2 regions of the Salinispora sp. H7-4 genome follow, and region 2 is predicted to be linked to the other one. Evidence: riboswitches for the same ligand, from Rfam matches in the RefSeq annotation. Region 2 holds a riboswitch; the other holds the start of a gene.
The links. A riboswitch is a leader RNA that binds a small molecule or an ion and turns the genes downstream of it on or off. The one in region 2 is predicted to bind cyclic di-AMP.
Positions count from the first base shown of each region.

Region 1: another riboswitch for cyclic di-AMP. It lies ahead of H0524_RS12275 (hypothetical protein); the one in region 2 lies ahead of H0524_RS17350 (C39 family peptidase).

Region 1 covers NZ_JABZED010000016.1:254,304-269,911, forward strand. The annotation lists gene H0524_RS12210 (helix-turn-helix domain-containing protein) at 1-421, shown strand, start outside; gene H0524_RS12215 (acyltransferase domain-containing protein) at 527-1,696, shown strand; gene H0524_RS12220 (beta-ketoacyl-ACP synthase III) at 1,737-2,681, shown strand; gene H0524_RS12225 (acyl carrier protein) at 2,756-2,995, shown strand; gene fabF (beta-ketoacyl-ACP synthase II) at 2,998-4,224, shown strand; gene H0524_RS12235 (carboxyl transferase domain-containing protein) at 4,245-5,669, shown strand; gene H0524_RS12240 (lipoprotein) at 5,786-6,463, shown strand; gene H0524_RS12245 (glycoside hydrolase family 3 protein) at 6,501-8,237, opposite strand; gene H0524_RS12250 (DUF3145 domain-containing protein) at 8,333-8,824, opposite strand; gene H0524_RS12255 (hypothetical protein) at 9,137-9,466, shown strand; partial or broken gene H0524_RS12260 (alpha/beta fold hydrolase) at 9,555-9,746, shown strand; gene H0524_RS12265 (UvrD-helicase domain-containing protein) at 9,848-11,965, shown strand; gene H0524_RS12270 (cation diffusion facilitator family transporter) at 12,173-13,087, shown strand; cyclic di-AMP (ydaO/yuaA leader) riboswitch at 13,178-13,309, shown strand; gene H0524_RS12275 (hypothetical protein) at 13,325-14,380, shown strand; gene H0524_RS12280 (STAS domain-containing protein) at 14,454-14,816, opposite strand; gene H0524_RS12285 (DsbA family protein) at 15,358-15,608, shown strand, end outside.
Region 2 covers NZ_JABZED010000044.1:53,852-69,459, reverse strand. The annotation lists gene H0524_RS17410 (hypothetical protein) at 1-532, opposite strand, end outside; gene H0524_RS17405 (DegT/DnrJ/EryC1/StrS aminotransferase family protein) at 543-1,691, opposite strand; gene pseB (UDP-N-acetylglucosamine 4,6-dehydratase (inverting)) at 1,697-2,674, opposite strand; gene H0524_RS24990 (acyl carrier protein) at 2,922-3,164, shown strand; gene H0524_RS17390 (SDR family oxidoreductase) at 3,145-3,897, shown strand; gene H0524_RS17385 (AMP-binding protein) at 3,894-5,291, shown strand; gene H0524_RS17380 (acyl-protein synthetase) at 5,285-6,334, shown strand; gene H0524_RS17375 (acyl-CoA reductase) at 6,331-7,554, shown strand; gene pseI (pseudaminic acid synthase) at 7,606-8,658, opposite strand; gene H0524_RS17365 (GNAT family N-acetyltransferase) at 8,655-9,158, opposite strand; gene H0524_RS17360 (glycosyltransferase) at 9,155-10,258, opposite strand; gene H0524_RS17355 (polysaccharide pyruvyl transferase family protein) at 10,486-11,808, opposite strand; cyclic di-AMP (ydaO/yuaA leader) riboswitch at 12,401-12,526, shown strand; gene H0524_RS17350 (C39 family peptidase) at 12,769-13,584, shown strand; gene H0524_RS17345 (CDP-glycerol glycerophosphotransferase family protein) at 13,698-15,377, opposite strand; gene H0524_RS17340 (bifunctional cytidylyltransferase/SDR family oxidoreductase) at 15,403-15,608, opposite strand, start outside.

The sequences.
Region 1 (15,608 bases), on a different contig from region 2:
GGCCCGGGCGGCCCTCGCCGGATTCCGGGCCGCCCCGGCCTGGCCGGCCGCGCCCCGACCGGTACCCGCCGCCGACCTGCTACCGGAGCGGGCGCTCGCCGGAGATGCCGAGGCCCGCCGCCGGCTGCGGCACGACGTGTACGCCCCGCTGGCCCGCTCCGGTGGGGAGCTGCTGGAGACGCTGGATGCCTTCTTCACCGCCACGGGCACCCTGGAGAGCGCGGCCCGGGCGCTGTTCGTACACCCGAACACGGTGCGGTACCGGCTGCGGCGGGTGGCGGAGGTGACCGGGCTGTCTCCCCTGGCGGCCCGGGATGCGTACGCGCTCCAGGTGGCGCTCACCGTCGGCCGACTTGACCCGGTATTCGCCCGGACATCGAACCGGACAATAAGCACGGTTACTCCTAAAACAGGGCAATAGACTGACAGTATTAGTGGATCTTTGTAGGATTCCTCCAAAGGTTCTAGTGCGGTTTGGTGCAAGACGGCACAGCGCTACCCGCGCGGATCCGGGAGAGTCGTACCCGTGCTCGCCGTACTCTCCCCCGGCCAGGGTTCACAGAAACCCGGCTTCCTGACCCCTTGGCTCGACCTTCCCGGCGCCGAGGCGCGGTTGCGCTGGTGGTCCGCGCTCGCCGGGGTCGACCTGGTGCACCTCGGCACGGCCGCGGACGCTGACGAGATCAAGGACACCGCCCGTACCCAACCGCTGCTCGTCGCGGCGGCGCTACTCGCCGCCGAGCAGCTACCGATGCACGATGTCACGCTCACCGCCGGCCACAGCGTCGGCGAGTTGGGCGCGACCGCGCTCGCCGGAGTGCTCACCCCGGAAGCCGCGGTCACGCTGGCCGCCGTCCGGGGGCGCGAGATGGCAGCGGCCTGCGCGCTGGAACCGACCGGGATGGCCGCGCTACTCGGCGGCGACCCCGACGAGGTACTCGCCACCATCGAGAAGCACGAGCTACACCCGGCCAACCGCAACGGCGCCGGCCAGGTCGTGGCCGCCGGATCCCTTGGTGGGCTGGAGAAGCTCGCCGCTGAACCCCCCGCCCGCGCCCGGGTCCGCCAGCTACAGGTGGCCGGCGCCTTCCACACGCCGTACATGGCCCCGGCCGAGGCCGCCCTCGCTGCCGTGGCCGCCGGCGTCACCCCCACCGATCCGACTCATATCCTGCTGTCAAACCTCGACGGCGCCGCGGTGAACCACGGCCGGGAGATGGTGCAGCGGCTGATCCGCCAGGTCACCGCCCCGGTCCGTTGGGACCTGTGCCTGCGCACCCTCGCCGACCTCGGTGTGACCGGGGTGATTGAACTACCCCCGGCCGGCACCCTCGCCGGCCTGGTCAAGCGGGAGCTGAAGGGCGAGGCCGCCCCGGAGATCGTCACCCTCAACACCCCGGACGACCTGCCCGCCGCGCGAGACCTGATCGCCCGGCACAGCGGCCCCGCCGGCCACGAGCCGGTCATCCAGTTCCGGGTCGTGGTCTCCCCCGCCGCCGGCACCTTCGTCCCCGCTGACGAGCTGACCGAAGGCGTTGACATGCGCGCCGGTCAGATCATTGGCCACATCGCCACCCGGCAGGGCCCGGTCGAGGTCACCGCCCACGACAGCGGCCTGCTCACCGAATGGCTCGCCCACCACGACGATCCGGTGGCCCCGGGCCAGCCGCTGGCCCGGATCGGTGGCCACACATGACTTCGCGGTACCCATGGCCGCATAGGGAAGGACAGCGTTGATGACGGGCAGCCGGATCGTTGCGCTCGGCCACTACCAGCCGTCCCGGGTGGTGACCAACGACGAGATCGCCCAGCTGGTGGAGACCAGCGACGAGTGGATCCGCGACCGGGTCGGCATCGTCAGCCGCCGGATCGCCGACGGCGAGACGGTCACCGACATGGCCGTCGCCGCCGCTGGCAAGGCGCTGGCCGGCTCCGGCCTGACCGCCACCGACATCGACCTCGTCGTGGTGGCCACCTGCACCTCGATCGATCGCAGCCCGAACGTCGCCTCCCGGGTCGCAGCCCGGCTCGGCATCACCGCGCCCGGCGCGTTCGACCTCAACACCGCCTGCTCCGGCTTCGCGTACGCCCTCGGCACGGTTGACCACGCTGTCCGGGCCGGCGCAGCGCGGAACGCCATCGTCATCGGCGCGGAGAAGCTCTCCGACTTCACCGACTGGACGGACCGTTCAACCTGCATCATCTTCGGCGACGGGGCGGGGGCCGCGGTGGTCACCGCCACCGGCGCGGATGAGCCGGCCGGCATCGGCCCGGTGGTGTGGGGTTCGGTGCCGGAGCGCGGCGACGCGGTCCGGATCGAGGGATGGCGCCCTTACGTGCGGCAGGAGGGACAGAGCGTCTTCCGCTGGGCCACCACCGCGCTGGCGCCGCTCGCACTCCAGGCGTGTGAGCGGGCCGGGATCGCCCCGTCCGAGCTGGCGGCGTTCGTGCCGCACCAGGCCAACACCCGCATCATCGACGGCATCGTCAAGCGCCTCGGCATCCCCCAGGCGATCGTCGCCAAGGACCTGGTCGAATCCGGCAACACCTCGGCGGCGAGCATTCCCCTGGCCCTGTCGAAGCTGGTGGAACGGCGCGAGGTGCCCTCCGGTGCACCAGTGCTGCTGTTCGGCTTCGGCGGTGGCCTGACCTACGCCGGTCAGGTCGTCCGCTGCCCCTGAGACCCGGTGTGCCGCGGCACACCGCCCTTCGCCACCGCGGCGAAGCAACCCCCCGATGAGAGGAACCAACAGCAATGACCCGTGACGAGATCACCACCGGCCTCGCCGAGATCCTCGAAGAGGTTGCCGGGGTGACCCCGGACGACGTGGCCGAGGGGAAGTCCTTCACCGACGACCTGGATGTCGACTCGCTGTCGATGGTGGAGGTCGTGGTGGCCGCCGAAGAGAAGTTCGGCGTCAAGATCCCGGACAACGAGGTGCAGAACCTGAAGACGGTCGGGGACGCTGTCAGCTACATCGAGGCGCAGTCCTGATCATGACCCACCCTGACGTCGTCGTCACCGGTCTCGGCGCGACCACCCCGCTGGGTGGGGACGTCGCGTCAACCTGGGACGCCATGCTCAATGGCCAGTCCGGGGTGAGCGCGCTCACCCCGGACTGGGCCGAACAGCTACCGGTCCGGATCGCAGCCCAACTCGCGGTCGACCCGGCTGAGCTGCTGGACCGAATCAAGTTGCGCCGGCTGGACCGCTCCGAGGCGATCGCGATCATCGCCGCGAACCAGGCTTGGGCGGATGCCGGTCTCGCCGACTCCGGGCTGGACCCGGAGCGGCTCGGCGTCAGCATCGGCTCGGGCATCGGCGGCGCACTGACCCTGCTCAACCAGGACGACATCCTGGAGGCCTCCGGCCCGCGGCGGGTCTCCCCGCACACCATTCCGATGCTGATGCCGAATGGCCCCGCCGCCTGGGTCGGTCTGGAGCTGCAGGCCCGCGCGGGCGTGCACTCGGTGGCCAGCGCCTGCGCCACCGGCGCGGAGGCGATCACCCTCGGCATGGACATGATCCGTGCCGGGCGCGCCGATGTGGTGGTGGCCGGCGGCACCGAGGCGGTCATCCACCAGCTGCCGATCGCCGGCTTCTCCTCAATGCGGGCGATGTCCACCCGCAACGACGAGCCGGAGAAGGCCTCTCGCCCCTGGGACAAGGCCCGCGACGGCTTCGTACTCGGCGAAGGCGCCGGAGTGCTCGTGCTGGAACGCGCCGACCACGCCGCAGCCCGCGGCGCCCACGTGTACGCACGGCTCGCTGGCGCCGGAATAACCTCCGACGGCTACGACATCGTTCAGCCGCACCCGGAGGGCGCCGGCGCGATCCGGGCCATCACGAAGGCGATCGCCGACGCGGACATCGACCGGGGCGACATCGTGCACGTCAATGCCCACGCCACCTCGACCCCGGTCGGCGACCTGGCCGAAATCAAGGCGCTGCGCCAGGCGCTGGGCGATCATCCCGTCCTGACGGCGACGAAGTCGATGTCCGGGCACCTGCTCGGCGCGGCCGGTGCGCTGGAGTCGATCGCTACGATCCTGGCGATTCGGGATGGTGTGGTACCGCCCACGATCAACCTGGATGACCCGGACGACGGTCTCGACCTGGACGTGGCCGCCAACAAGGCGCGCCACCTGGAGATCCCCGCTGCGCTGAACAACTCCTTCGGCTTCGGCGGGCACAACGTGGCTCTCGTCTTCACGCGGGCCTGAGACCAGCCTTGGAGGCTCACGTGACCACCACTGTTGCCGGCCCCGAAACCTCTACCGTGGACTATCGGGATCCGGAGCTGCGGCTCCGGTCCCTGTTCGACGCGGGCACGCTCCGCCTACTCGCCCCACGCGACAGCTCCGGTGTGCTCTGTGCCCGCGGCGAGATCGAGGGCACACCGGCCATCGCGTACGCCACCGACGCCACGAAGATGGGCGGCGCGATGGGCCTTGACGGCTGCCGCCACATCGTTGACGCGATTGACACCGCCGTCCGGGAGCGGGTGCCCGTGCTCGGGCTCTGGCACTCCGGCGGAGCCCGACTCGCCGAGGGCGTGGTCGCGCTCGACGCGGTCGGTCAGGTCTTCGCCGCCATGGTCCGCGCCTCCGGCCGGGTACCACAGATCTCCGTCGTGCTCGGTCCCGCGGCGGGGGGCGCCGCCTACGGGCCGGCGCTCACCGACATCGTGGTGATGAGCGGTGCCGGCCGGATCTTCGTGACCGGCCCGGAGGTCGTCCGCAGCGTCACCGGCGAGCAGGTCGACATGGCCCGCCTCGGTGGTCCCGAACCGCACGGCCGGCGCTCCGGCGTCGTCCACGTGACGTGCCGGGACGACGAGGAGGCGCTGGCACAGTCGCGCCGACTCGCGGCCCTCCTCGGCCACCAGGGCCGACTCTGCCCAGACGATGTGCCGGCCACCGCCGAGGACGGGCACGACCTGGCCGCGAAGATGCCGGCCGAGACCAACCGGGCGTACGACGTCAAGCCGGTGGTCAAGGCGCTGCTCGACGCGCCCGGTGTCGAGCTGCACGCCAGGTGGGCCCCGAACATCGTCACCACCCTGGGGCGGTTCGCCGGCCGGACGGTCGGCGTGATCGCCAACAACCCGCTGCGACTCGGCGGCTGTCTCGACGCATCCAGCGCCGAGAAGGCGGCCCGCTTCGTGCGGATGTGCGACTCGCTCGGCGTACCGCTGATCGTGCTCGTTGACGTCCCCGGCTACCTGCCCGGGCTGGGCCAGGAGTGGGACGGGGTGGTCCGGCGCGGGGCGAAGCTGCTGCACGCCTTCGCCGAGGCCGTCGTGCCGCGGGTGACGCTGGTGACCCGCAAGGCGTACGGCGGCGCGTACATCGCGATGAACTCCCGTTCCCTCGGCGCGACCGCGGTCTTCGCCTGGCCGAACGCGGAGGTCGCGGTGATGGGCGCCAGCGCGGCGGTGAACATCCTGCACCGCAAGAAGCTGGCTGCCACGCCGCCGGAGGAGCGGGAGGCGCTGCGCGCCGAGCTGATCGAGGAGCAGGTCCGGGTCGCGGGTGGCGTGAACCGGGCGTTGGAGATCGGTGTGGTCGACAACGTCATCAAGCCCGCCGAGACCCGCCGACAGATCGCTGAGGCTCTCGCGGCGGCACCGGCCGGTCGCGGCGCGCACGGGAACATCCCGCTCTAACAGATATCGGACAGCCCCCGGGTGCCGCCGACCGCGGTGCCCGGGGGCTGCGGTATACCTCTATCCCGGTGGGTAGCCGGCACGCTGCACAGTGTCGGTCCAATTCGATCCTGAGGATGTGTACTGTGCTGCGTCATCGTCTACCGGCCACGCTGGCCGTTCTCGCCCTCCTGGTGCCGGCCGGCTGCGGCGCGGCCGACGAGCCGGCCGACGCCGACTCGTCGGCCGAGAACACCGCCGTCGGCAAGCCCTGGTACGACGAGATCACCCCGGCCAGCGCCGACGGGGCCGCCGGTGGCGCGGACGGGCCGTGCCCGCTGCCGGTCACTTTCCCGGTCGCTGAGGGCTGGCAGGCCGAGACCGTCGAGGTTGACCTGACGACCGCCGAGGATCCGGAGTTGGCCGCCGAGATGGCGGCGATGATGACGCTGCGCGGTGGCGCCACCGTACAGTGCGAGGTGGGCCGCGGCCCCGGTGGCGGTTTCCTCCGGGTCTGGACCACCGAGCAGGGTGTCACGCCCCGGGCGGCCCTGGACGCCTTCCTCGCCGACACGTCGCTCGAGCAGGCCACCGAGGCGCAGTTCCGGGACCTGACCGTCGATGACCTCACCGGTGTGGAGGCGACCTGGGTCAGCAAAAACTCGCTTGACGAGGTCAACCGCGGCTGGGGAGCGGCCGTTTCGGCGAACGGGCAAGCCCTGCTGTTCGTGACCAACGAGAGCGTGTTCACCGACCGTTCCGACCTGTTGCCGGTGTATCGGTTGGCGGTACAGGGGGTGCGTACGGCGGGCTGACCGGTCCACCGACCGGGCCCCGGCCGATCGGGGTAACTCAGCTGCCGCAGGTCGTGGCGGGCAGGCCGGATACCGGCACCGGTGCGCGGCCGGCCGGGATGGCCTCGCCGGCCAGCACCTCGGCCAGCCCGGTCATCGACGCCGGGCTCGACGAGTAGGTCGCCAGCAACGCCGGGGAGTCCGCCTCGGCCAACAGGTACGGGGTGTCCATGGCGACGGTCACGGCAGCGTCGGCGCTCAGGTCGTCGGCGCTGTCGCCGTAGCCGACCAGGTGGACCACGGCACCGCCGGTGTCGGTTACCGGCACCCCGGCCGCGGTCAGCTTCTCGACCAGCATCGCCCGGGTGTGCTCCCGACCGTCGGAGGCGGTCACGGTGACCGGCCCGGAGACCGGGCTGTCACACGGGCCGCGCAGCGCCGTCACCGCGGCGGTGGCGAGTTCGGTGGCCGCCGCCTGGTGTGCCGGCGCGCCGAGGACGGCCAGTTCCGGGGTGGCCGCACCGGCCAGGGTGAACTTCATGGTCAGCACCCGGGTCACCGCCTCCACCAGCCGGGTTCGGGGCAGCGAGCCGTCGCGCAGCGCGGCGAGCAGCCCGTCGTACGCCTGGCCGACGTTCGGCGGCATGAGGATCAGGTCGTTGCCGGCGTTCAGCGCCCGGACCGCGGCCTCGCCGGGCGACCAGCGCTTGGCAGGGGCCATGTTCATCCCGTCGGTGATCACCACCCCCGGAAAGCCGAGCTCGCCGCGGAGCACCTCGGTGAGCAGGGTGTGCGAGAACGTCGCCGGGGTGCCCGGGTCTACCGCGGTGACGTCGAGGTGCCCGGACATCACGGCAAGGGCGCCGGCCTCGATGCCGGCCGCGAAGGGACGCCATGCCTCCAGCTCAAGCACGGTGCGGGGCTGCGGCAGCACCGGCAGTTCCTGGTGGGAGTCGGTGGCGCTGTGCCCATGGCCGGGAAAATGCTTCAGCGTTGCCGCGACGCCGGTCGCCTGTAGACCACTCACTGCCGCGCTGACCTGCTCGGCCACTGTCGACGGATCGGCGCCGTACGACCGGGACCCGATCACGGTGCTGGGGGTGACCAGCACGTCGGCGACGGGAGCGAAGTCCAGGTTGATGCCCATGGCGGCGAGTTCGGTGCCGGCGGCCCGCCAGGCGGACTCGGTCAGCCCGGGTTCGCCGGCCGCCCCCGCGGCCAACGCGCTGGGCAGCAGGGTGACCCCGTCGGTGATCCGGGTGACCACCCCGTACTCCTGATCGGTGCCGATCAGGAACGGCGCCTCGCCGGTGGCCAGGCCGGCGGCGGCGGACCGCAGCCCGGTGGTCAGCTCCCGGACCTGTTCCGGGTTGTCGACGTTGGTGGTCTCCTGGTTGCCGCTGGTCGGGTCGTCCGCGCTGAAGCCGACGAGGATGAGCCCGCCGAGGCGGTACTTCGCGATCATCTCGGCGGGGGTGTCGACGCCGGCCAGTTCCTGGTTGCCGGCGGCCGAGCCGGCCGAGACCTGTTCGGCGGCGGCACCGTAGGCGTACGGCATCAGCACCTGGCCGACGAGGTCCTCATCCGCCAGCGTGCTGGCCAGGGCGGCGGCCCTGGCCGCTGGATCCTCGACCGGGCCGATGGGCGACCGGCCGGCCGCCGGGCCACTCGTCGCCGGGGTCGACTGCGCGCGCCCCGGGCCACCGGTGCAGCCGGCAAGAAACAGGGCGGTGAGTACGGCCAGCGCGATGACCGCGACACCATTACGTCGTGCAGGTATCGACACGCGAGCCATCCCACTCTTTCGACGCTGGTTGGGGCAGGTCGACCCTACCCGCGCCGAATAGCCGCCACCGAAACACGTAGCGACCTCACCTTATGGGTTGGACCTCAGCCGACGCGGGTGAGCAGCGTCACCGGGGCCCCGTCACCGGCGTACCGGTAGGGCTCCAACTCGGTGTCCCAGGCCACCCCGAGGGCCTTCTCCAAGGCGTGGGCGAGGGCCTCGGGCGCCCGGGCATCCGCCATGATGCTGCGCAATCGGTCCTCACCGAGCTGAATGTCGCCGGCCGCGCCGACGGTTGCCCGGAAGAGCCCGCGGCCGGGGACGTACATGAAGCGTTCCCCATCCGCGCCGGGGCTCGGCTCCTCCGTGACCTCGAAACGGATCATGGGCCACTGCCGAAGGGCAGCAGCCAGCTCGGCGCCCGTTCCGGGGCGGCCGGTCCACCCGCACTCCGCCCGGCGGGCGCCGGGGTCAACGGGCTGAGCTGTCCACTGCAGGTTGACCGGCGCCGCAAGGACGCGCGCGATCGCCCACTCGACGTGCGAGCACACGGCGAGCGGGGTCGAGTGGACGTATACGACGCCACGCGTTGGCACGGTGACCTCCCGGGGAGCGAGGTGCGTCTTCCCCTACGACCTCGTCGCGCCAGGTGGCTACCGGGGCACATCATGACTGGTGTGACGGATGATGCGCTAGGGATTCGGAAAATCCGGGTCCCGGAATAGCCGGTCGGGTGAGCCCGTTGCACCAGCCCGAGGCGGTGGCCAACCCGGACCCCCGCTCGTGTACAGTTCCATTGGCGGCCTGTGCCGCGAACTTCTGCGCGGGATCACCCACCGGGTGAGGTCCGCACCAGCCCCCGGACGTCTTACCCGCGTCCTCACCGTACGTCTGCAAGGAGTACCTCCGTGGCGAGTAACACCTCGAAGACCGCGCGCGCGTCTGTCCGGGCCGGCCAGGCTGGCCAGGGTGGTGCCCTCAGCGTGCTGGGCGAGTTCAAGTACGTGATCCCGCTCAACGGCGGCCGGAACGCCTACGTGCGTAACCTGACCAACGGCAAGACCGAGCACCTGCGCACCGACTCCGACGCTTTCGTCGAGGAGATCCGGACGCTGGCCGCCGCGGGGCACGCCACCAAGATCCGGGCCGAGCTGAGCGCCCTCAACACCACCCACCCGGGTGACGGCTGGGACGCCACCGAGAAGCGCCTCGTCGAGGCCGGCGTCTTCGAGGGCTGACCCTCCCGCCAGCCAGCTGCCCCGCTCGGGGAGCGACGAACAGTGCGGCCCGTCGGGACATCCCGGCGGGCCGCACTGTTGTTCGGGTGCCGCCGTGCTGCCACACGGCTGGACGTTGAACGGAAGTATCTGGCACCGGCAGCTCGCCGAGTTACGAGACCGCTTCGGCACACAGGTACGGGTGGTGACCTACGACGCGCGCGGGCACGGGCGATCCAGCTGTATGACGCTGCCCACCGCCACCCTGGCCCAGCTCGGCGACGACCTCGCGGCGGTCGTCCGGTAGGGCCGCACCGAACCTGAAACTTACGGGACACGGCCGGGGCGTACCCTCGTGCGGTTGACCACCGCGCTGGTCACCGACGCCAGGAGGAACGAACGTTGACCGACCGGACCGAGCTGGAACAGGAGATCGCCGTCGAGCAGCGGCACCTGGACCAGGTGTACGCACGCCTCGCCGAACTGCGCCAGGCGGCGGTCCGCGCCGAGTCCGACGGCTACCGCCTGGCCCGGGTCGGCAACTTCGGCGCGCTGGTCGAGCGGGACGCGATGGTCTTTCACGCGGCGCAGCGCCGGCACCTGCTCGACGCTGAGCACGAAGGGCTCGTTTTCGGCCGACTCGACCTGCACAACCGGCAGGTGCTGCACGTCGGCCGCCTCGGCATCCGGGACGAGAATGCCAGGACGCTGGTGGTGGACTGGCGGGCCCCGGCAGCGGCCGCCTTCTACCAGGCCACCCCGGCACAGCCGCTGGGCGTGATCCGTCGCCGCATGATCTCCTCGAGCGGAGAGCGCGTCACCGGAATCGAGGACGACCTGCTGGACCCGGCTGCCACTCCGCCGGATATGACGACGGTCGGCGACGGCGCCCTGCTGGCCGCCCTGTCCCAGGCAACCGGACGGGGAATGCGGGACATCGTGGCGACCATCCAGCGGGAGCAGGACGAGGCGATCCGCTCGCCGGGCTCCGGTGTCACCGTGGTCTCCGGCGGCCCGGGGACCGGCAAGACGGCGGTGGCATTGCACCGCGCGGCGTACCTGCTCTACACCGACCGCAGCCGGTACGCCGGCGGCGGCATTCTGGTGGTCGGGCCGTCGGCCGTGTTCGTCGAGTACATCGGGTCGGTGCTGCCGTCGCTGGGCGAGGAGACCGCCACCCTCGCCGCGCTCGGTGGGCTCTTCCCGGGGGTCCGGGCGACCCGTACCGACCCACCGGAGGTCGCCGCGGTGAAGGGCTCGCTGCGGATGCGGCGGGTCTTGGAGCGGGCCGCCCGGGACGCCGCACCGGGCACACCGGACGAGCTGCGGCTGCTCTACCGGGGCGAGCTACTGCGGGTGACCCGTCGCGAGCTGACCGCGATCCGCGATCGGGCGTTGCGGCGGGGCGCGCGGCGCAACGAGGTACGCCGGGTCGGCTTCGACGGCGTCTTCGCCGCACTCTGGGCGCAGGCCCGGCAGCTGGGCATTCCCGGCCTGCCGCAGCAGCGGGCGTTCGAGGATGAGCTGGCCGACCGGACGGACTTCCGCGAGTTCCTCAAGGCGTGGTGGCCGCGGCTCCACCCGCGGCACGTACTCGGCTGGCTGGCCCAGCCCGAGCGGCTGCGCCGCTACGCCGCGGGAGTGCTCTCCGCCGACGAGGTCCGCCTGCTCAGCGAGGCGTACCGGGCCGGGGCCGCCCTTGGATTGACTGTGGCCGATGTCGCGCTGCTCGACGAGTTGGATGCCCTGCTGGGCAAGCCGATGAAGCCGGCCCGTCCTCGGCGGGACCCGTTCCAGCTGGCGGGTGGGGTACGCGAGCTCAGCACGTTCAGCGATCGGCAGCGCGCCGCCCGAGCGGCGGCCCGGGAACGCCCCGAGGACTATCGCGAGTACACGCACGTGGTGGTGGACGAGTCCCAGGACGTGTCGCCGATGCAGTGGCGGATGATCGGCCGCCGGGGGCGGTTGGCCTCGTGGACCGTCGTCGGCGACCCCGCGCAGACGGCGTGGACCGGCGACCCGGCGGAGTTGGCCCAAGCCCGCGACCAGGCGCTCGGCCGACGCACGCGGCACCACTTCACCCTGACCACCAACTACCGCAACCCGGCGGAGATCTTCGCGGTGGCGGCGGCCGAGATCCGGCGGGTTGATCCGGACCTCCCGCTGCCGACCGCCGTCCGCTCCACCGGGGTTGACCCGGTGCGGCTGAGCGTGCCGCCGGCTGAGTTGGAGACCACCGTGCTGGCGGCGGTCAACACCCTGCTCGCCGAGGTCCCCGGCACGGTCGGCGTGGTCACGCCGGTGCCGCGCCGGGCCGAGGTCGCCGGGTGGCTGGACGGGATCGACGCACCCCGGTTGCAGGTGGTGACGAGCCTGGAGGCCAAGGGCATGGAGTACGACGGCGTCGTCCTGGTCGCCCCGGGCGAGATCCGGGCGGAGCCGGGGTCGGGCGTACGGACGTTGTACGTCGCGCTGTCCCGCGCCACCCAACGGCTCACCACGGTTGACCTGTCCGGTTGAGCCGGGTTCGACCGGTTCGCGCCGCCCGGTGTCACCGCCCGGGACATCGCCACCCGGTGCCACCGTCCGGGGCGGGGGCCGACGGGGTGTCACCGCTGGTCGCGGGTCCGCGGCACGACTCAGAGCGATTTCCCGCAGATAGCTATACACATGGCAATGTGAACATAGGTTGGGTGCAGGACCGGACAGCCGGCGGAAGGTGTCCGAGTGGGTGCAGCACATGACCACCACGGGGCGGTGGCCAACGCGGGGCAGCGGCATCGGGGGCGCCTCTGGGCGGCCTTCGCCCTGCTCGCCGCCCTGATGGTGACGGAAGCGGTGACCGCCGTCCGCACCGGATCTCTGGCCCTGCTCAGCGACGCCGGGCACATGTTCACCGATGTCCTCGGCATCGGCATGGCCCTCGCCGCGCTGACCGCCACCCGGCGCCGGGACAGGGACCCGCAGCGGACCTTTGGGCTCTACCGGCTGGAGGTGCTGGCCGCCCTCGCCAACGCCCTGCTCCTCTCCGCCGTCTCGATCTATGTGCTGGTGGAGGCCGTCCGCCGGTTCGGTGATCCGCCCGAGGTAAGCACGGGGCCCATGCTGGTGGTGGCCATCCTGGGCCTGCTCGCCAACATCGTCGCCTTCGCGCTGCTACGCCCGGGCGCACAGGAGAGCATCAACATCCAGGGCGCCTACCTCGAGGTGCTGGGCGACCTGCTCGGCAGCCTCGGCGTGATCGCGGCGGCACTGGTCATCGCCGGCACCGGCTGGTGGTGGGCCGACCCGCTCGTCGCGGTGGCGATCGGGCTGTTCATCCTGCCGCGGACCTGGCGGCTCGGCCGGGCAGCCCTACGCATCCTGGTGCAGGCCGCGCCGGAACACCTGAAAGTCACCGCGGTGCACGACCGGCTGGTCGCCGTATCCGGGGTGAGCGACGTGCACGACCTGCACATCTGGACCCTCACCTCCGGGATGGAGGTAGCCTCCGCGCACCTCACCATCGACCCCGCCGCCGACCTCGGCACGGTCCTCGGAGCCGCCCGGTCCGCGCTGAAGGAGGACTTCCGAATCGAGCACGCGACAATACAGGTCGAGCCGGCGCCAACCAGTGGGGACTGCGGTTCCGTCGGGTGGTAGTAGTCCCTGATCAACTGCCGGGTAAGCCCGACTCAGGAGCACCGGTTAGGCTCTGAGCCGGCCTGCGCCAGGCGGCACCCACCGGTGCCGGCGGGGCCGCCGCCTAATCGCCCGCCAGGGTGAGCCGGGGAACCAGGTACCCGGGGTGCATCCGCGTCAGCGGTAGGGATCTTCCGTCCCGAACCCGTCAGCTAACCCGGTCGGCGGTCGACGGAAGGACATCTACATATGCCAGCAGTGGCACCCGTACGACACCGCGCCGCCCGGGCGGCGGCACTGATCGTCGTGGCGCTCACCCTCACTGTCGGCCTCGCCCCGGCCGGCCCCGCGGCAGCCGCTCCCCCCGCCCGGCAGGTCGCGGTGACCGACGATCCGGAGGGCGGCACCCCCGCCCTTCGTGCCGAGCTCGAAGCAGCCAGCAAGGGATACCTGGACGCCAAACAGGCGCTGACCGAGTCGGTGCAGCGGCAGCAGCAGCTCACCGCGAAACTCAAGACCACCAAGACCGAGCAGGCCGAACGCACCGAGCTGGTTGAGCAGATCGCCGACCAGGCATATCGGACCGGTCCACTGCGCACGGCGTCGGTGCTGCTCGACAACACCTCACCGGCGAACTTCCTGGACCGCGTCGCGACGCTGGAGGCGATGGCCGCCAACGAGAACCGAGCTCTAACCGAATTGCAGCAGACCCAGGAACAGATCGCGCAGGACACCCGCGCGGTCGAAGCGGAGATCATCGAACAGCGCAAGCAAGAGGCCCGGATGGCCAAGCGCAAGCAGCAGGCGGAGCAGGCGCTGACGGTCGCCAATGAGCAGGCCAGCGCCGCAGCCGCAGCCACAGCCACCACCCAGAACTCGACCCAGGCAGCTCCGGCCCCGCGCAACCCGGACGGCTCCTGGCCGGCCGAAACCTGCAGCGTCAATGATCCCACGCCGGCGGATGGTTGCATTACCCCGCGAACGCTGCATGCGCTGAACGAGACCAAGGCGGCCGGCTTCACCCGCTATGTGTCCTGCTATCGCCCCGGCAGCTCCGGTGAGCACCCAAAGGGCCGGGCCTGCGACTTCGCCGCTCAGCAGGACGGCTTCGGCGGAGATGCCACCGGCGACGACCGGACATACGGCAACAACCTGGCGGCGTTCCTGGTGGACAACGCCGACCAACTCGCGGTGCTATACGTGATCTGGTATCGGCAGATCTGGCTGCCCAGCAGTGGGTGGAAGTCGTACAGCGGGGCCGCCGGCGACCCCTCCAGCGACCACACAAACCACGTGCACCTGTCGGTCTACTAACCCGGGTGTGCGGGCCGGGAGCCGCCCGCGGGCGAACAGCTCCCGGCCCGCACACCGCCGGAGCACGAGCTGGTCAGCCCCCCGGCAGGACCTCCGGGGCCGGCGCCTGCGCGAAGTAGGGCTCGGGGGCGCCGAAGAGGCCGAGTAGGCCAGCGACCCAGAGCTGCCGGTGTACGAATCGGCTCGGCTCGGTCACCACCAGCCGCACACCGCTCACCTCGGCGGTCTGGAAGCCGGCAACCATCGCGCTGATGCCGACAGAGTCGATGAAGGTCACCAGCCGCATGTTCAACTCGATGCGGCGAGGATGGCTTTTGGCCAGGGCCTCAGCCACCGCCTCACGCACCTCGTATGCGGTGTCGACGTCGATCTCACCACGTGGTGAGATCTCCACGACGCTCCCGGGTAGGACCGACTTTACGATCGACAGGCTCACGCGAGCACCTCCACTCGCCCGTCACAGGCGCCTCATCAGTACGCAGGCCGCGACCGAGAGTATTCCTCCCACACACTCGGTCGCCACCCCCTGGGATGAGTAGTTCTTGTGGTTCGAATGCCAGGTCAGCCTTATCCGAATATTTCACCCTTCGGTTACGGGGCTGCCTTTACGGGAACAGCCCCCAACGCGAACAGCCCTCATCCGGAAAGGTTCTCCACCTGAACAGTTACCCACCTGAACAGTTCTCCACCCAAACAGTCAAGGGCCGGAGTACCCGAGACCCGAAACAGTCACGGCCCAATGTAGCGGCCCGATGCGACGAAAGGCGGAGACCCCAGGCCACCCGGCGTGGTCGTCCAGCACGCGCCCAGCCGGCACTCCCGGCCCCACAACCGCCTCGTCGCGCCGGCGCCGCGGGGTCGGGAACCATCCGGGCCGGGTGAGCCCTCCTCACCCCGCTGCCGGCGACAGTGGGAGGCATGACCGATCCGAACGTGCCGGCCCAGTCGGCACGCGGCAACCGTTTGGTGGTGCGGTGATGACGACCCCACACCAGGTCACCCCACTCCTCCGAACCCCGGTGACGGAGAGCGACCACATCCGGGGACCGGTGGACGCGCCGGTGACCCTCGTCGAGTACGCGGACTTTCAGTGCCAGTTCTGCGGGGTGGCCTACGCCAACCTCGCCGAACTGCTCCGACAACGGGCCGACATGGTCCGGCTGGTCTATCGGCACTTCCCGATCTCCAACGTGCACCCGTACGCGGACAACGCCGCCCATGCCACTGA
Region 2 (15,608 bases):
AGAGTGGGTCGGTGTCCCGCCACCAGTGGCCGCGGTAGCCGTGGCAGATGACCCGGAAGCCGGCCTTCTCGTAGAGCTGACGTACCCGGCGCATGCCGTACTCGTGCCAGTAGAGGCACACCGTCACCGGGCCGGGCTCGGTGTCCCGGATCCGGGCGATCAGTTCCTTGTGGTCGCCCTTGACATGCTGCCCCTCCCAGCCATGGAACGGGTACCAGATGGTGCCCTCCCGCACCGCCGGCATGGTCTTCGACAGTTGGGGATCCTGCGGACGCAGCGCGAGCAGGTAGGTGAAGGGTGCCCCGACAACGACGACGTTTCGCCGTCCCACCGCCCAGGCCCGGCGACGGGTCTGGGCGGACCAGAGCAGGCTCGGTGTCCGCTCGACGTACGGGTGGCCGGGTGCCAGCCCGTCGCCGATGTTCCAGCCGTGCTGGACATAGCCGTTGATCCGGGGCGGGTGCCGATCGCCGAACCCGCAGTATCGGGCGAGCACGTGGGCGTGGCCGTAAAAGTGGTTGGCGTGATGCATCGGTTCCGTCTCAACAAGCAGTGGTCGGCGCCGGTGCCCGCAGCGCGGCGGTGAGGGCGTCAACGACCCGCTCCTGGTCGGTATCGCTGAGCGTCGGGTACAACGGAAGGGAGAGCTGCTGGTCGTAGAACGCCTCGGCGACCGGACAGGACCCACGCCGGTAGCCGAGGTCGGCGAAGACCGGGTGGAGGTGCGCCGGAAGGTAGTTGACCTGCACGCCGATTCCGGCGGCCCGCATCCGGTCGTAGACTTCGCGCCGCCGCCCGTCCAGCACCCGGATCGGATACAGGTGCCAGGCTGGGCGGGCCCAGTGGCGGCGGGTCGGAAGCAGCACACCGGGCAGGTCGGCGAGCGCCTCGTCGTACCGCCGGACGAGCCGTTCCCGGGCGGCGCGGAACTCACCGAGTCGGCGCAGCTGGCTGCGACCAAGCGCACAGAGGACATCGGGTAGTCGATAGTTGAGGCCGAACTCGGGCACCTCCTGGTGCCAGCCGCCCTCGTCCGGCCAGCGCTGCTCGGCTCGGTCCCGGACCAGGCCGTGGTTGCGGAACCGGCGGGCGCGCTCCAGCATGGCCGGGCCGGTGGCCGCGACCGCGCCGCCCTCCGCCGTGGTGAGGTTCTTCGTGGGGAAGAACGAGAATGTGGTCAGATCAGCCAGCGAGCCGACCGGCTGACCGCGGTAGGCGGCACCGATGGAGTGTGCGGCGTCGGCGAGTAGGAGCGCGTCGCTGCCGGACAGGGCCGCACGAAGGGCGTCGTAGTCGGCCGGGTGGCCGGCGTAGTCCACTGCCGTCACCACCCGGGTCCGGGACGTGACCGCGGCGGCGGCCGCCGCCGGATCCAGGGTGAAGGTCTCTTCCTCGACATCGGCGAAGACCACCGTGGCGCCGAGGGCCACGGCGGTGCTCGCGGTGGCCACGAAGGTCATCGGCGGCACGACCACCTCGTCGCCGGGACCGACCCCGGCCGCCGCGTAGGCGGTGTGCAGCGCGGCGGTGCCGTTGGCGACCACCGCACAGCCGACTCCGCCGGTCCAGCGGGCCAGGTCGTCCTCGAACGCCGACACCTGGGGGCCGGTGGTGAGCCAGTCCCCACGGAGGACGGCGGCGACCGCGGTCACGTCGTCCTCGACGATGGACTGCCGGCCGTACGGGAGCATTGTCGTCACGCGGTGATTCCGAGCATGTCGCGCATCTGGTCCGGGGCGAGCCACAGGTCGTTGCTGTCCGACTGGTAGGCGAATCCGTCCGGCACCGGCTCGCAGTCACTCGGAGGCTCGTAGCCCCAGGTGGCGATGGTCGGCTGCACGATGAACCGGTCGGCGGCGCGCAGCGTGCGGCGGCTGTCGTCCGGCGCGATCATCTCCTCGTGCAGCTTCTCGCCGGGGCGAATGCCGATCTCGTGCGTGGTGGCCTCCGGAGCGACCGCCTCCACCAGGTCGAGGATGCGCATGCTGGGGATGCGCGGCACGAACAGCTCGCCGCCCTGCATCTGCTCAAACGAGTCCAGGACGAACCGGACTGCCTGCTCCAGCGTGATCCAGAACCGGGTCATTCGCTTGTCCGTGATGGGCAGGCTCCGGCCCTCGGCGGCGAGTCGCCGGAACAGCGGTACCACCGAGCCACGGCTGCCCATCACATTGCCGTAGCGGACCACGGCGAAGCGGGTCGGGTGGCCGGCGGCGTAGTGGTTGGCCGAGATGAAGAGTTTGTCGGCAACGAGCTTCGTCGCCCCGTACAGGTTGATCGGGCTGGATGCCTTGTCGGTGGAGAGTGCGATGACCTTCTGCACTCCAGCCTCGATGGCGGCATCAACGACGTGCTGGGAACCGGTGATGTTGGTGGCGATGAACTCCGAGGGGTTGTACTCGGCGGTATCGACCTGCTTGAGGGCGGCGGCGTGCACCACGAAGTCGATGCCGTGCATTGCCCGGGTGAGCCGGTGTCGGTCCCGGATATCGCCGATGAACCAGCGTAGCCGCGGGTCGTTGCCGAGTTCCCGACGCAATTCGTACTGCTTGAGCTCGTCTCGGGAGAGCACCACCACCCGAGCCGGTGTCGCCTGGGTGAGAATGTTTCGGAGAAATGCCTTGCCGAAGGAGCCGGTTCCTCCGGTGATCAGAATGGATGAACCGTCTAGCACGCTCAACTTTGGTACTCCGTTCCTGCTCATGCGGCTGCCGCGCTCGGGGGTATGTGGTTAGCGCTGGGGCGTGATCGGTCGGGCGCCGGCGCTTCCCGGTGCTGCACTTCGCCGTTGGCCGTGCGAATGCTAGCAGCTTTTAGGGCGGTCGCAGCAGTCCAGTTTGGCGCTCACGTTTGCGCAACCCTCTCAGCTACACTCGGCCGTCGACCCCGGCCGGGTGTGCCGGGCGATTAGGAGTGTCGCGGTGGAACTCGGACGACTAAGAAACGTTTTTAGGAAGTCCCTGGAAATTCCGAATGAATTTCCGGTGGACGACTTGGAATACCGGGGTAACGCGCAGTGGGACTCGCTCGCGCACATGTCCCTGGTCGCCGCGATCGAGGACGAGTTCGGGGTGATGCTCGACACTGACGAGGTGATCGACCTCAGCTCCTTCATCCGCGCGCAGCAGATTCTGGAGAAGCACGGTGTCGTCCTCGCCGACTGAACTGCCGGACCCGCGGTACGCGCTGATCACCGGATCGACCCGCGGGATCGGTCGCGCCATCGCGACCCGCCTGGCCACGGCGGGCTACGCTGTCGCCGTTCACGGCCGAACCATCGGCGACGCCGAGCAGGTCGCCGCGGCGCTGCCGGGCGGTCCGCATCTGGCGGTGCACGGTGACGTCGCGGACCCGGAGCAGGTCCGCGCGCTGATCCGGCTCGTGTTCCAGCGCTGGCGGCGGCTGGACGCACTCGTGGTCAACGCCGGTGTGCACGCGGCGGGTCTACTTGGTTCCGTCGCCGATCCAACAATCGAACGGCTCTTCTCGGTCAATGCGGCCGGCGCCGCGCACACCCTCCAGCAGGGCGTCCGGCTGCTGCGGCGGGGGCAACGCCCCGCGGCGGTGCTCACCGCCTCGGTGGTGGGTACGGCCGGCGCCGCGGGCCAAGCCGTCTACGCCGCCAGCAAGGCCGCGATTGAGGGGCTGACCCGGGCCGCCGCGAAGGAACTCGGCCCGGCGGGGATCCGGGTCAACGCGGTGGCGCCCGGCTTCATCCGTACCGACCTCCTCGCCGACCTGGACGCCGAAGGCCGCGCCGCCCGGGTCGCGGCCACCCCGCTGGGCCGGCTGGGGGAGCCGGAGGATGTCGCCGAGGTGGTGGCCTTCCTGCTGGATCCGGCGGCAAGCTTCGTGACCGGTCAGGTGATCGGAGTGGACGGCGGTCTCACCCCGTGAACGGCCTGCTGCACCCCGACGCCCGCCTGGTGGACGCGGCCAGCGGTGTCCCGCTCGGCGGCGTCGACCTGCAGGAGCGGGTTGCCGAGTTGGCCGCCGTGTTGGACCGGGAGCCGCCCGGGATGGTGCTGGCCGCCATGCCCACCACGGTCACCGCGGTGCTGCGGTTCCTCGCAGCGCTGGACGCGGGTCGCCCGATCGCCCTGGTCGATCCGCGAACCGACGGAGAGCGGCTGGCCGAGTTGACCGATCGGTTCCGGCCGGCGGTGCTGTTCGGCGATGCCGCGCCGCTGCCCGGGTATCGCGCCGGACCGGACCTGCGGCTGGGCGGCTACCAGCGCCGTACCGGGGAGGCCGGGCCGGCCCCGCACCCAGACCTGGCGCTGTTGCTGACCACCTCCGGCTCGACCGGCAGCCCCAAGCTGGTCCGGCTATCTCAGGCGGCGGTGCTGACCAACGCCGCGGCCATCAGCGCGGCGTTGGGGATCGATGGTGCCGAGGTCGCCTCGACCAGCCTGCCGCTGCACTACACCTTCGGGCTGTCGGTGCTCACCAGCCACCTCTACGCCGGCGCCACCGTGGTGGTCGAGGAGAACGCCCTCACGACGCGGAACTTCTGGTCCAGCCTGGACCGGTATCACGTCACCTCGCTGGCCGCGGTGCCATACCAGTACGAGATGCTGCGCCGGCTTCGTTTCGACCCCGTCCGCCACCCCCGGCTACGGACGCTCACCCAGGCCGGCGGACGGCTGAATCCCGACCTGGTCGAGGACTTCCACCGCCGGATGGCCGCGGTTGGTGGCCGGTTCTTCGTCATGTACGGGCAGACCGAGGCCACCGCGCGAATGACTGTGCTGCCCGCGGACCGACTGCCCGCGAAGCTCGGCTCGGTGGGTGTTCCGGTGCGCGGTGGTGCGATCACTGTTAACCCTGGCGACGGATCCGAGACGACCGAGCCGGGGCGCACCGGCGAGATCGTCTACCGGGGCGCCAACGTCATGATGGGGTACGCCGAGACCGCCGCGGACCTGGCCCGCGGCGATGACCTGGGCGGGGTGCTGCGTACCGGCGACCTCGGCCGGCTGGACGACGAGGGATTCCTGTACCTCACCGGCAGGATCAAGCGGATCGCCAAGATCTTTGGAGTGCGGGTCAACCTCGACGACGTCGAGCGGTCCCTCGCGCAGCATGGCCCGGTCGCCGCCGTGGCCGGCCCAGACCGCCTGGTGCTGGTCGCTGAGGGCGCCGACGACGACCGGCTGGCCCGGATTCGCGCCGAGGCCGCCGCGGGGCTGGGTACCCACTCCTCCGGCATCCTGGTCCGCAGCGTTGCTGCGCTGCCGCTGACCGCCACCGGAAAGCCTGACTACCGAGCCCTGGAGGACCAGTGCTGACCGACGTGTTCACGCTGCCCCAGCCCGACAAGGAGAAGCGGCTACGTGACGAGCTGAACGCCCTGGTGTCGCACCACCGGCGGTCCTGCCCGCCGTACGCCCGGATCCTGGACGCACTCGATCTCCGCGGCGAGGCGGCGACGGTGGCCGAACTACCCTGGCTGCCGGTCCGGCTGTTCAAGACCAAGAAACTGGTGAGTGTTCCGGAAGATCAGGTGATCCGGGTGCTCACCTCCAGCGGAACGACCGGCGAGGTGAGCCGGATCCACCTCGATCGCGAGGCGGCGGCCACCCAGTCCCGGATGCTCGCCCGGACCCTCGCGACGGTGCTCGGCCCGCGCCGGCTACCAATGCTGGTGGTGGAGGGTCGTGGCGTGGTCGGCGACCGCCGCTCCTACTCTGCGCGGGGCGCGGGTGCCCTCGGCATGGTGAACTTCGGCCGGGACCACCACTGGCTGCTGGACGCCGACGATCGACCGGACGTCGAGGCGCTGCGGGCCTTCCTGGACCGGCACGGTCGTACGCCCTTCCTCATCTTCGGGTTCACCTTCATGGTCTGGACCTACCTCTACGAGGTGGCCCGCGAGCACGGACTGGACCTTTCCCAGGGCACCCTGGTGCACTCCGGCGGCTGGAAGAAGCTCGCCGACCGGGCGGTCGACAACGCCGAGTTCCGTCGCCGCTTCGGCGTGGACACCGGTCTGACCCGGATCCACAACTTCTACGGGATGGTCGAGCAGATCGGCACCGTCTTCCTGGAAGGGCCGGAGGGCGGCTCGCTCTACTGCCCGGACTTCGCCGATGTGATCATCCGGGACCCGGTGACCTGGCAGGAGGCGCCGGTGGGCACGCCGGGGATCATCGAGGTGCTGAGCACCCTGCCCACCTCGTACCCCGGGCAGGTGCTGCTCACCGAGGATCTGGGCGTGGTGCACGGGATCGACGACGGGCACTGGCCCGGTAAGCGATTCAGCGTGCTCGGCCGGCTGCCCCGCGCCGAGGCGCGTGGCTGCAGCGACACCTACCCAGGAGGTACGCCATGACGCTACGGATGCGTTTCCCCGCCGGCGAGGCCGTCTCCGTGCCGGACCTGCTGGCACCGGATGAGGCGGAGCCGTTGGCTGTCGGAGATCCGCGGATGGTGGACTTCCTGGCCGCGGTCGCCAACCGGCTACTGACTCCGGCGTTGGCCCGGCGGCACCCCGAGCTGGGCTCCCTCGGCTTCTTCCTCCGCCGCCGGGAACTACTGGGCGCGATCGAGCGGCTGCACTCCACGCTCGGGCCGGACACGCTCGTCTTCCCCCGCGGGCGGGTGTTCCACGTCCCGCCGGCCAACGTAGACACCATTTTTGTCTACTCGTGGGCGCTCTCCGCGCTGGCGGGTAACACCAACGTGGTCCGGGTGTCGCCGCGTTCCGCGGCGGCCGCCGAGACGGTACTCGAGGTGCTCAACGCCAGCCTCGCCGAGGCCGACCCGGTGGTGGCGCGTACCCAGCTCATGGTCACCTACGGCCACGATGACGCGGTGACCGCCCAGCTGAGCGCCACCAGCGACCTGCGCGTCCTCTGGGGCGGGGACCGGGCGGTGGAGAACCTTCGACGGCATCCACTCGCGCCGGCAGCCCGGGACCTCACCTTCCCTGATCGGTCCTCCTTCGCCATGCTGTCGGTCCCCGGCTGGGCGGCGGCGGCGCCACACCGGCGGCGGGACGCGGCCAAGGCGTTCGCCAACGACGCGTACTGGTTCGATCAGGCGGCCTGTGCCTCGCCACGTACCGTCTTTCTGATCGGTGCGGCGGAGCAGGCTGAGGAGGTCCGGGCCGAGTTCGTCGCCCTGCTGGACGACGTGGTCCGGGAGCGCGGCTGGGACGTGGATGCGGCGATGGCGGTGGAGCAGCGGGTCGGTGCGTACGGGCTGGCTGCCGACGGGGGAGTGCGGCGGATGGTCTTCCACCGCAATGCCCTGGCAACCCTGGAACTGGCCGAGGTCTCCGCCACCCCGCGGCACTGGCTCGGCGCCGGCACCTTCCCCTTCGTCACAGTGCCGGACCTGACGGAGCTGGTGCCGTTCGTGCGTCGCCGCGACCAGACCCTCACCCACTTCGGTTTCGCTCGGGACGAGCTGACGGCGCTGGCGCGGAGCCTGGGAGGGCGGGGAATAGACCGGATCGTGCCGTTCGGCGCGGCGTTGACCTTCGCTCCGGTGTGGGACGGTCACGATTTGCTGCGGGAGTTCGTTCGGCTGGTCACGGTCAACGACTGAGGACGGCTGGGGCCCGGGTGACGAGCACCCCGGGCCCCGTTCGAGTCCGATTTAGATCTGCTCCCAGCCCAGCGGGGTGCCGCGTTCCACGTCCCGGGTGAAGGTGCGCCCGAGCACCCGGTCCAACTCGTCCGGGTGCAGGCCCCCGGCCGGTCGGATGGATCGGATGTTCGCGCGGGTAACCGGCTCTCCGGCCCGCACATCGGCGATCACGTGCAGCGAGCGACGGAAGCGCAGGCCCTCACGTTCGGTGGGGGTGGGGCCGACCACCGCACTGCCCATCGCCGCCCAGGCGCGCTCGGTCTCCACCCGCAGCGCGGCCAGCTCGGCCGGTTCCAGCGAGAAGTCCGAGTCCACGCCCCCGTCGGCCCGGGCCAGCGTGACATGCTTCTCGACCAGGCAGGCCCCCAACGCCACCGAGGCCACGGGTACCCCGATCCCGGGTGTGTGGTCGGAGAGGCCGACCGGCAAGCCGAAGGCGTCGGCCAGCACCGGTATGCGGCGCAGGTTACTGTCCTGCGGAGGCGCCGGGTAGGAGGCGGTACAGGCGAGGAGCACCACGCCGTCGGCGCCACCCTCGCGGGCCGCCCGGACCGCGGCGTCGATCTCCGCCATCGTGGCCATCCCCGTGGAGATGACCAGTGGTTTGCCGGTGCTCGCGACCAGCCGGATCAAGGGCAGGTCGACCAGTTCCGATGAGGCGATCTTGTACGCCGGGGCGTTCAGCTCCTCCAGCAGCTCCACCGCGGTGCGATCGAACGGCGAGGAGAAGACCGTCAGTCCGTGCTGGCGGGCCCGCTCGAAGAGCGGTCCATGCCATTCGTACGGCGTGTGTGCCCGCTGGAAGAGCTGGTAGAGGTTCTCGCCACCCCACAGGTCATGCCCGTCGGAGATGCGAAAGGCCGGGCTGTCGTGGTCGATGGTGATCGTGTCCGGCGTGTACGTCTGCAGCTTGAGTGCGTGGGCGCCGCTCGCCGCCACCGCGTCCACGATCTCCAGTGCCCGGTCCAGGCTGCCGTTGTGGTTGCCGGAAACCTCAGCGACCACGAGTGGCGGCTCGCCGGGCCCCACCAGGTGCGGCCCGATCTTTACTGTGCTGCTCATGCTCTCCTGCTCAGTTCTGTCCACACCACCTGGTGCGGTTTACCGTCAATGTCCCGTTCATAGCGTCGGACGACCCGGAACCCGAAGCGGCGGTGTAGCGCCAGTACCGGTTGGTTGTCGGCCAGGGTCTCCCCGCCGAGGGTTCGGGCCGCTAGTGATTCGAAGGCGTGCGCGATCGCGGCCTGCTGTAGCCCGATCCAGGCGGGTAGCAGCTCACGGCGTTCCTCAAGGCCCACAATGTCCAGGTAGAACCCCCAGGTCAGGTCCTTGTCCTGGGAGGCGACGCCGGTGAAGGTCACGACGCCGGCCGGCTTCCCACCGTGCAGATAGATGAGCACCCGGCGGTCGGGCTCCTCCCGCACCGCCGACCACCAGGCCAGGTGTTCCTCCGGAGCGATCTCGTGCTGGGTCAGGCTCGTGGCGCGTACCTGGGGGTGGTTGCGCCAGCGCCGCATCCGGTCGAGGTCTTCGGAGCCGGCCGGACGCAGGGTCGCGGTCATCGGGAAGCCGTCAGCGGGTCAGGCTGCTGCTCGGCGGAGGTCGCCGGGAGGCCGGCGGACACGACGGTGCCGGAACCCGACGGGGGCCGCCTGGCGAGCCGGTGCGCGGTGCGCAGTGCGGTGTAGAGCAGGTAGCTGTTCGTCGCAAGGAGGCGATGCTTCAGGCCCCGCACCCCGCCGGGGCGAGGATAGCCGCCGGCCGGCCGGTAGCGCCGGTACTGGGCGGCCGCACTACGGAAGAAGGGGCGGCGCAGCTTCGCGGGCATTCGATGGTCGTTGCCCACCACCACGAGCAGGTGACTGACCATCAACCCGAACAGGTCGGCGTGCAGTCTGGTCTCCTGGGGATAGGTGGTGAACAACCATTCGAATAGTCGTCTGTATTGGTGGAACGCGTCGAAGTGTCGTTCGCTGGGGGTGGCGGTGATTGCGCCGGGTCGGCCCAGGCGGTAGTAGTAGCAGGCCCGATCGAGTACCGCGATCCGCTCCGCCGTGATGAGCAGCGGGTGACTGAATGGGATGTCCTCGTACCAGCCGGGAAAGAAGAGCAGGCCCAGATCGTCGAGGAAGGATCGGCGGATTACCTTGTTCCAGGCGGTGTGTTGGACCCGGAGCAGTTCCGGGCGCTCGTTCAGCCGGACACAGCCGTTCACCTCGCGGAGGAGCGGGCTGCTGGCGTCGGGCTCTTTTCGGCCGTCGTGGTGTACGCGGAGATGGTCAAGTAGCAGCACGTCCGGTCGATCGGTGCGCAGCCGCGCCAACACCGCTGGCACCGAGCCTGGTGGCAGCCAGTCATCGCTGTCCACGAACCAGACGTATCGACCGGTCGCCGCCTTCAGCCCAGCGTTCCGGGCCAGGCCGAGCCCCACGTTGTTCGGCAAGGTGACCGTACGCGTCGCTGGTCGGCGGTTGGCGTAGGCGTGCAGCAACTCGCCGCACCGGTCGGGGGAGGCGTCATCAACCGCGACCACCTCTACGTCGGTGACGTCGGCGTCGTTCAGCCCGGCAAGGATCGAGTCGAGGCAAGTATATAGATATTCCTCGACGCGATATACGGGGACGATCACGCTCAGCAGTGGCTGTCGAGTATTGGTGACCACCCGGAGAGGTTAGCGGGAACAGGTGGGGGACTGTTGGTGCGCGGGATGAGAGTTTCTTGAACGGTTTTGGAGCACCAGGTTAAGAAATGATTTTCGCGATTTTGACGCCGAAGGTGCGTTCGGAAGTGCCTCCCGCCGCGCGGGACCTATGGAGCTCACCCCATAGGTCCCCACCGCCGTCGAGCAGCAACTCCGCAGGGTCACCCGGCCCAGCTACCCCGGACTGCTCACCGGTGGAACAGCTGGCGAATCCGGCTACTCATCGCGTCGCGAACCTGGGTGCGTAGGCTGGTGGTGTGTCGCTGGGACGTCTTCTTCTTGGTCTCCACGTGTCGGTCGTGCAGCCACTGCAGGCGGGTCTGTAGCTCGTCGTTGGTGAGGGTGTGCAGCGGCTGGACCGCCGGCGGGAAGGAGACCTGGCTGACCCGTTGGTCGAAGCGGGCCGCGCTCTCCCCGTCCGCGAAGGTGTTGCCCAGGTCGTGTTTGGTCAGGAAGCGGATCATCGTCTCGAAGCGGGCCTTGTGCCCCTCGTTCAGCGCGGTGTAATCAGCCTCTGCGTAGAGATCGGCGGCATCGACATCACTCGGCAGGCCATCCATGATCCGGTGCGGGATGTGGAAGTAGCGGGCCAGCTCCAGGGTGCGGGAGTCGTGCGCGAACAGGAAGCCCGGGGTGCCGGCGAGAAGTGCGGCGATGGTCCCGTGGATCCGGGTGCCGAAGTTGAAGTCGAACCCGGAGAGGTAATCCATCCATGTGGACGGGTCCACGAACATCCGCACCTTGTCCTCGACGAACAAGGGGTGTGAGGTGTGGATGGGGATCGGGCTGACCTTGCCGCGGTTGTCCCGTGCGTCGCCGTAGAGAAGAGTGCCCAGGGTCTGCAGGTCCTGGGGAATGTAACGAAGGTTGGGGTACTTCTGGTGATGCCCTGCCACCACCGACGCCATCGAACTCACGTACGGCGAGATTGTCATGGCGACCCGATCCTGTGGGCCCAACGCCGCCTTGCTCTTCTCGATCCGCAGACTGTCGCCGTGCAGGAACATCGACGGACAGCCGATCTGTTCGACGGCCGAGAAGCCGAGAGTGCGCAGGTAGTCCTCGGTGACCTCGCCGCGTACGCCGATGGTGTGCGAGCGGTCCAACACCGCTCGGCAAAACGCCTTCACCGCGTCGTCGATCGGGCGCAGATATTCTCGGTCGCCGTGGACGTCGGTCTGCACCCCGACGCCGAGTACCACGACCGGGATCGTCAGCTTCTCGATCACCTGGGTCAGCGCCCGTAGCCCGTTGACGTAGCTGCGTCGGAACGCGTTCGCCAGCGGCACCACGAAGACGTCTTGCGTCTCGTTGATCTTCTGTGGATCGTATGACTTGGGGCGGAACCTGGTCGTGATCTCGGCGTTGGAGGTGGCGAGAAGCTTGTACGTGGCATGGCTGAAGATCAGGTTGCCGCTGTTGTCGCCGAGGCGGTTCTGTTCGAACGTCTCCTCCGGGCTGAAGACGCGGAACGGGTCTTTCAGGGCGCGCAGTAGGATCCGCTGGTGCACGCGGGTTCCGCCTTTCACTCTGGTGCCATGTTGGCGTATCGCCCTCTTGGCTTGAGGTAGCCGCACGAGCGCAGAACAGAGATCGTATTGTACCGGCGGGAAGGGCTGACGCCGCTCGGGTGCCCTTGGCCTGTGCGGGCTGGCAACCGGCTGGGCTGCGGTGGTGGCCGCGCAGACCTTCCAGGTTGTCGTGGATTGGACGTTCACCCCTGGGGTGCCCAGCCTTCTGGTGGCCGGGGTGCCAGCCGTGGATTCGAGTGTGAAGCTGCGGGCGACGGCGCTGTTGCTCACAGCTTGCGCGTAAACCGATTTTATGAGGTCGCTCATAGTCTGGCCGAATCGGTCAAGCGCCTCAGGTTGACCGATTACCCCAGGGTCGCCTGTGGCGATATTCGGCGAGCCGTCCGGTTCTTTACCCCCGGGTTCCGTGATGGCCCGCCGTCCCATTGATTCAAAGCCGGTAATGCTGTCCGAAATTCCGGTCATGATCGATGTTTAAGCAGGTCAGGGTGGGTTGGCAGGCGGGGTGTTGGCCAGTAGTGTCGGCGCGTCCGGTGCGGTATCCGATCGCCAAAAGGCGACACCGCGCGGACCCGCTATATCGCCCATAGGCAAGCCGGTAACCATTGCACCTGGGGTGAATATGCGTGTTCTGCGGTAGGGCGTGCTGCCTGCCCGAATCCGTCAGCTAACCCGGTCGGCGGTGTCGGAAGGAGTTTGGCTTTCGTGCGGTATGAACCGGAACTGGCCCCTCGGGTGACCCGTCGTCCCCACGGCGCCGTGGTGCCCGCCCCCATCCGGCCGGTCGCCGGACGCTGACCAACCACCCCAACGCGCGGCCCCGCGGGCGCGCTTCCTCGTGGCCACCCTGCCAGCGGATTCGTTCTGCGCGGCTCTCCTGACGCTGCCGTCACCGGCATGGTGCGCCCTTCAGTCCTGACAGCTTGTGGAGGACCCGTGATGCATCACCTCAAGCGACAGCTTCGCCGTTTCGTTTCTCAGCCGCCGTACCAGGTGGCCGCCGCGTCGGCGGCGGCCTTCGTGGTCGTGGTCGGTGCCGGTGCTCTGGCTGCCGGCAGCGACGAGGCTCCTGCCTCGGTGCAGCCGACCACCGCCGCAACAGCTGAGGTGCGCGGTGAGGTTGCCGCCGTGCCCGACGAGGCCCGCGCCACCACAACACCCACCAGCCCTGCGCCGTCGAGTCCATCGTCGTTCAGTGCCGCCGCCAGCGATTCCGCCCCGGACCCGGATCTGAGCGCGGAGACGCCGACGTCCAAGGTGTTGGAGTACGACTACCAGGCGCAGATCAATTTCTACTACTGCGGCCCGGCGGCCGTTCGCAATGCCCTCAGCGCCAGCGGCGTCGAGCGGACGCAGGATGAACTCGCGGGCCCGTTGGGCACCGACCAGTTCGGCACCGACTCGGCCGAGGACACCACGCGGGTACTCAACGCTGAGGTGGCGGGCGAGCCCTACCAGACCCGGATGATTTCCGGCGGCTCAGCCACCCCGACGCAGATGGACCAGCTGCAGGCCGATGTCGTCAAGGCCATCACCGACGACCGGAGCGTGGTGGTGAACATCGCCGGCTCCGCCACCGACACCGCCGGCGGATGGCACTCCTTCCCGGGCGGCCACTACGTCGCCGTGGTCGGGTACGACGACGACGGTCGCCTGGTGCAGATCGCCGATTCAGCGAACCCCGCGACCAGTTCGTACTGGATGACCACGATTGCGCTGGCGAACTGGGCTGGGACCCGCGGATACTCCGCCTGACCCACCCACCGACCTCGCCTGACGGGCACCGGACCTTTCCCAGGGCCGGTGCCCGTCAGCGTGTCGGGCCATCCTTGACGTCGGCGTGCGTGACGGGCGCGGGCGGGAGGAAGTCAGGTGGTGGCAGCGGTGTCCGCTGTCCGCGGGGCCGGCACCATCACGGTGTCCTGCTCGTCGAGTTCCTGCCGGGCGGCGGTGAGGAAGCGCTCGGCATACGAGTCGGCGGGAAAGTCGCCCAGGTAGCGCGTCCGGGTGGCCCACCGTGACTCGGCCAGCGGGTCTTGGCCGAGTAGCAGGTCCAGCACGGCGCCCGCGTCGGGGGTGTCCCGCCGCAGCACGTACCCGGATGCGGCGAGGGGAAAGTCGATCGGGAACCGGTCACCCAGGTCCAGCATGTCGGTTACCGCGTACGGCTTGCCGGAGTAGAGGTAGTCGGAGACGACCCCGGAGACGTCGGAGACCAATGCGTCCGAGCGGTTGACGCACTCGGCGAGGCTCAGCTTGCGGCTGGCGGCACCGAACACGTGTTTCCGTCCGGTGCGGGTCCGGTCGGCGGAGAGTAGGCCGTGCAGCTGAGCGAGTTGCCGTGCCGAGGCTGGGTTCTGGGAGGTGTACGGGTGGGCCCGCAGGATTACCGTCACGCCCCGCTCCAGTAGGCCCCGGAGCAGCGTCTCCGCGATCGGAAGCGAGCAGTAGTCGGTGTCCGCGTGGTGACCGGTCCAGGTCGGCGTGTAGAGCACGGTCGGCGCGGCGGTGGTGACCGGTCCCCGGCGTACGTCGATCCCCGCCACCTGGGGACGGCCGACCACGACGAATTTCTCGGCGGGGAGGTGGACGCCGGCGCGAGCATACCGGTCGATTGCTGCCTGGCCGGCCACGAAGATTCGGTCGAAGACACCCGATGCCGGGTTGGCGCTGGGGGCCTTGTCGCTGTCGCCATGGTGTAGCTGCACGTGGGTGAGCCGGGTGAACCGGACGCAGTGGCTGTTCTTCGCGCCGTGGTTGACGTAGAACGCCACCTTCAGACTTGGCACCAGCACCTCATCCATGCCCTTGATCGTTGGGCAGAGGACGACCGGCGCCCGGGTCGCGGCGGCGACACTGGCCAGAAATTCGGGCTCCCGTACGAGCACCAGGAACGGCCGACCGATCTGCTCCAGGTGTGGTAGCCACATCTTGACCTGGTACTCGGAGCCGGGCGGGGCGGAGAAGTAGAGCAGAAACTCGGGCTGGTGCAGGCGTACCGCCCGCCCCACCCCGCCGCCCGCGGACGGCCGCCGGAACCGGCCCCGAGCCAGTTTCAACCCGACCGCACCGCTTACCGCCACGACCAGCAGCACGGCGGGCAGGGTCACCCAGACGGGCAGGTCAAGGCCGGCGGCCACGGCGACCACGGCGAGTAGTCCGAGCAGCACGTCGTCGAGCCGGGTGCCGATCGCCGCGGTCCACGTGCGGACCGGGAGGTTGGCTGCCCGATTCTCGTGCGCGCTGGCATCCCGCAGTGGCCCGACCAGCAGCACCAGGCCGAGCAGGAGCGGTGCGGTCAGGGCGAGCGACGGGCCGATCCGGTGGGCGTAGGCCACCAGGATCGTTGCGGCGATCAGGACCGTCTCGGCAGCGATATCCGCTTTCGGTCGTACCCGGCGCTCCACCGCAGCGGCGGTGAGGGCCGCCACGGTGATCGTCATACCCCAACCGGTTGCCCCGGTCAGCGTCACAACGAGGAATGCCAGCACCACCAGCCCGGTGGTCAACACCCGGGCCTGCAGCTTCCGGACCAGGTCCCCACGCATGTCGCCGGCCGCCTCCGTTCTTCGGTCAGCTGGCGCTGGCGCCGCTGAGAAGTGTGTCCCCGGTGGGCGGGGCCGGCTGGGTCGGCACGGCTGCCACCGGCTCGTCGGGCGCCCGGCGCACGTCAATAACCTGGCCGGTGAGCTCCGAGATCAGTGCATCCAGTGATGCCTGAGCGACCGCCTCGGCAGAGAGCAGGGTGTGCTCGGGCTCCGCCCCGAATGCCTTGGTGC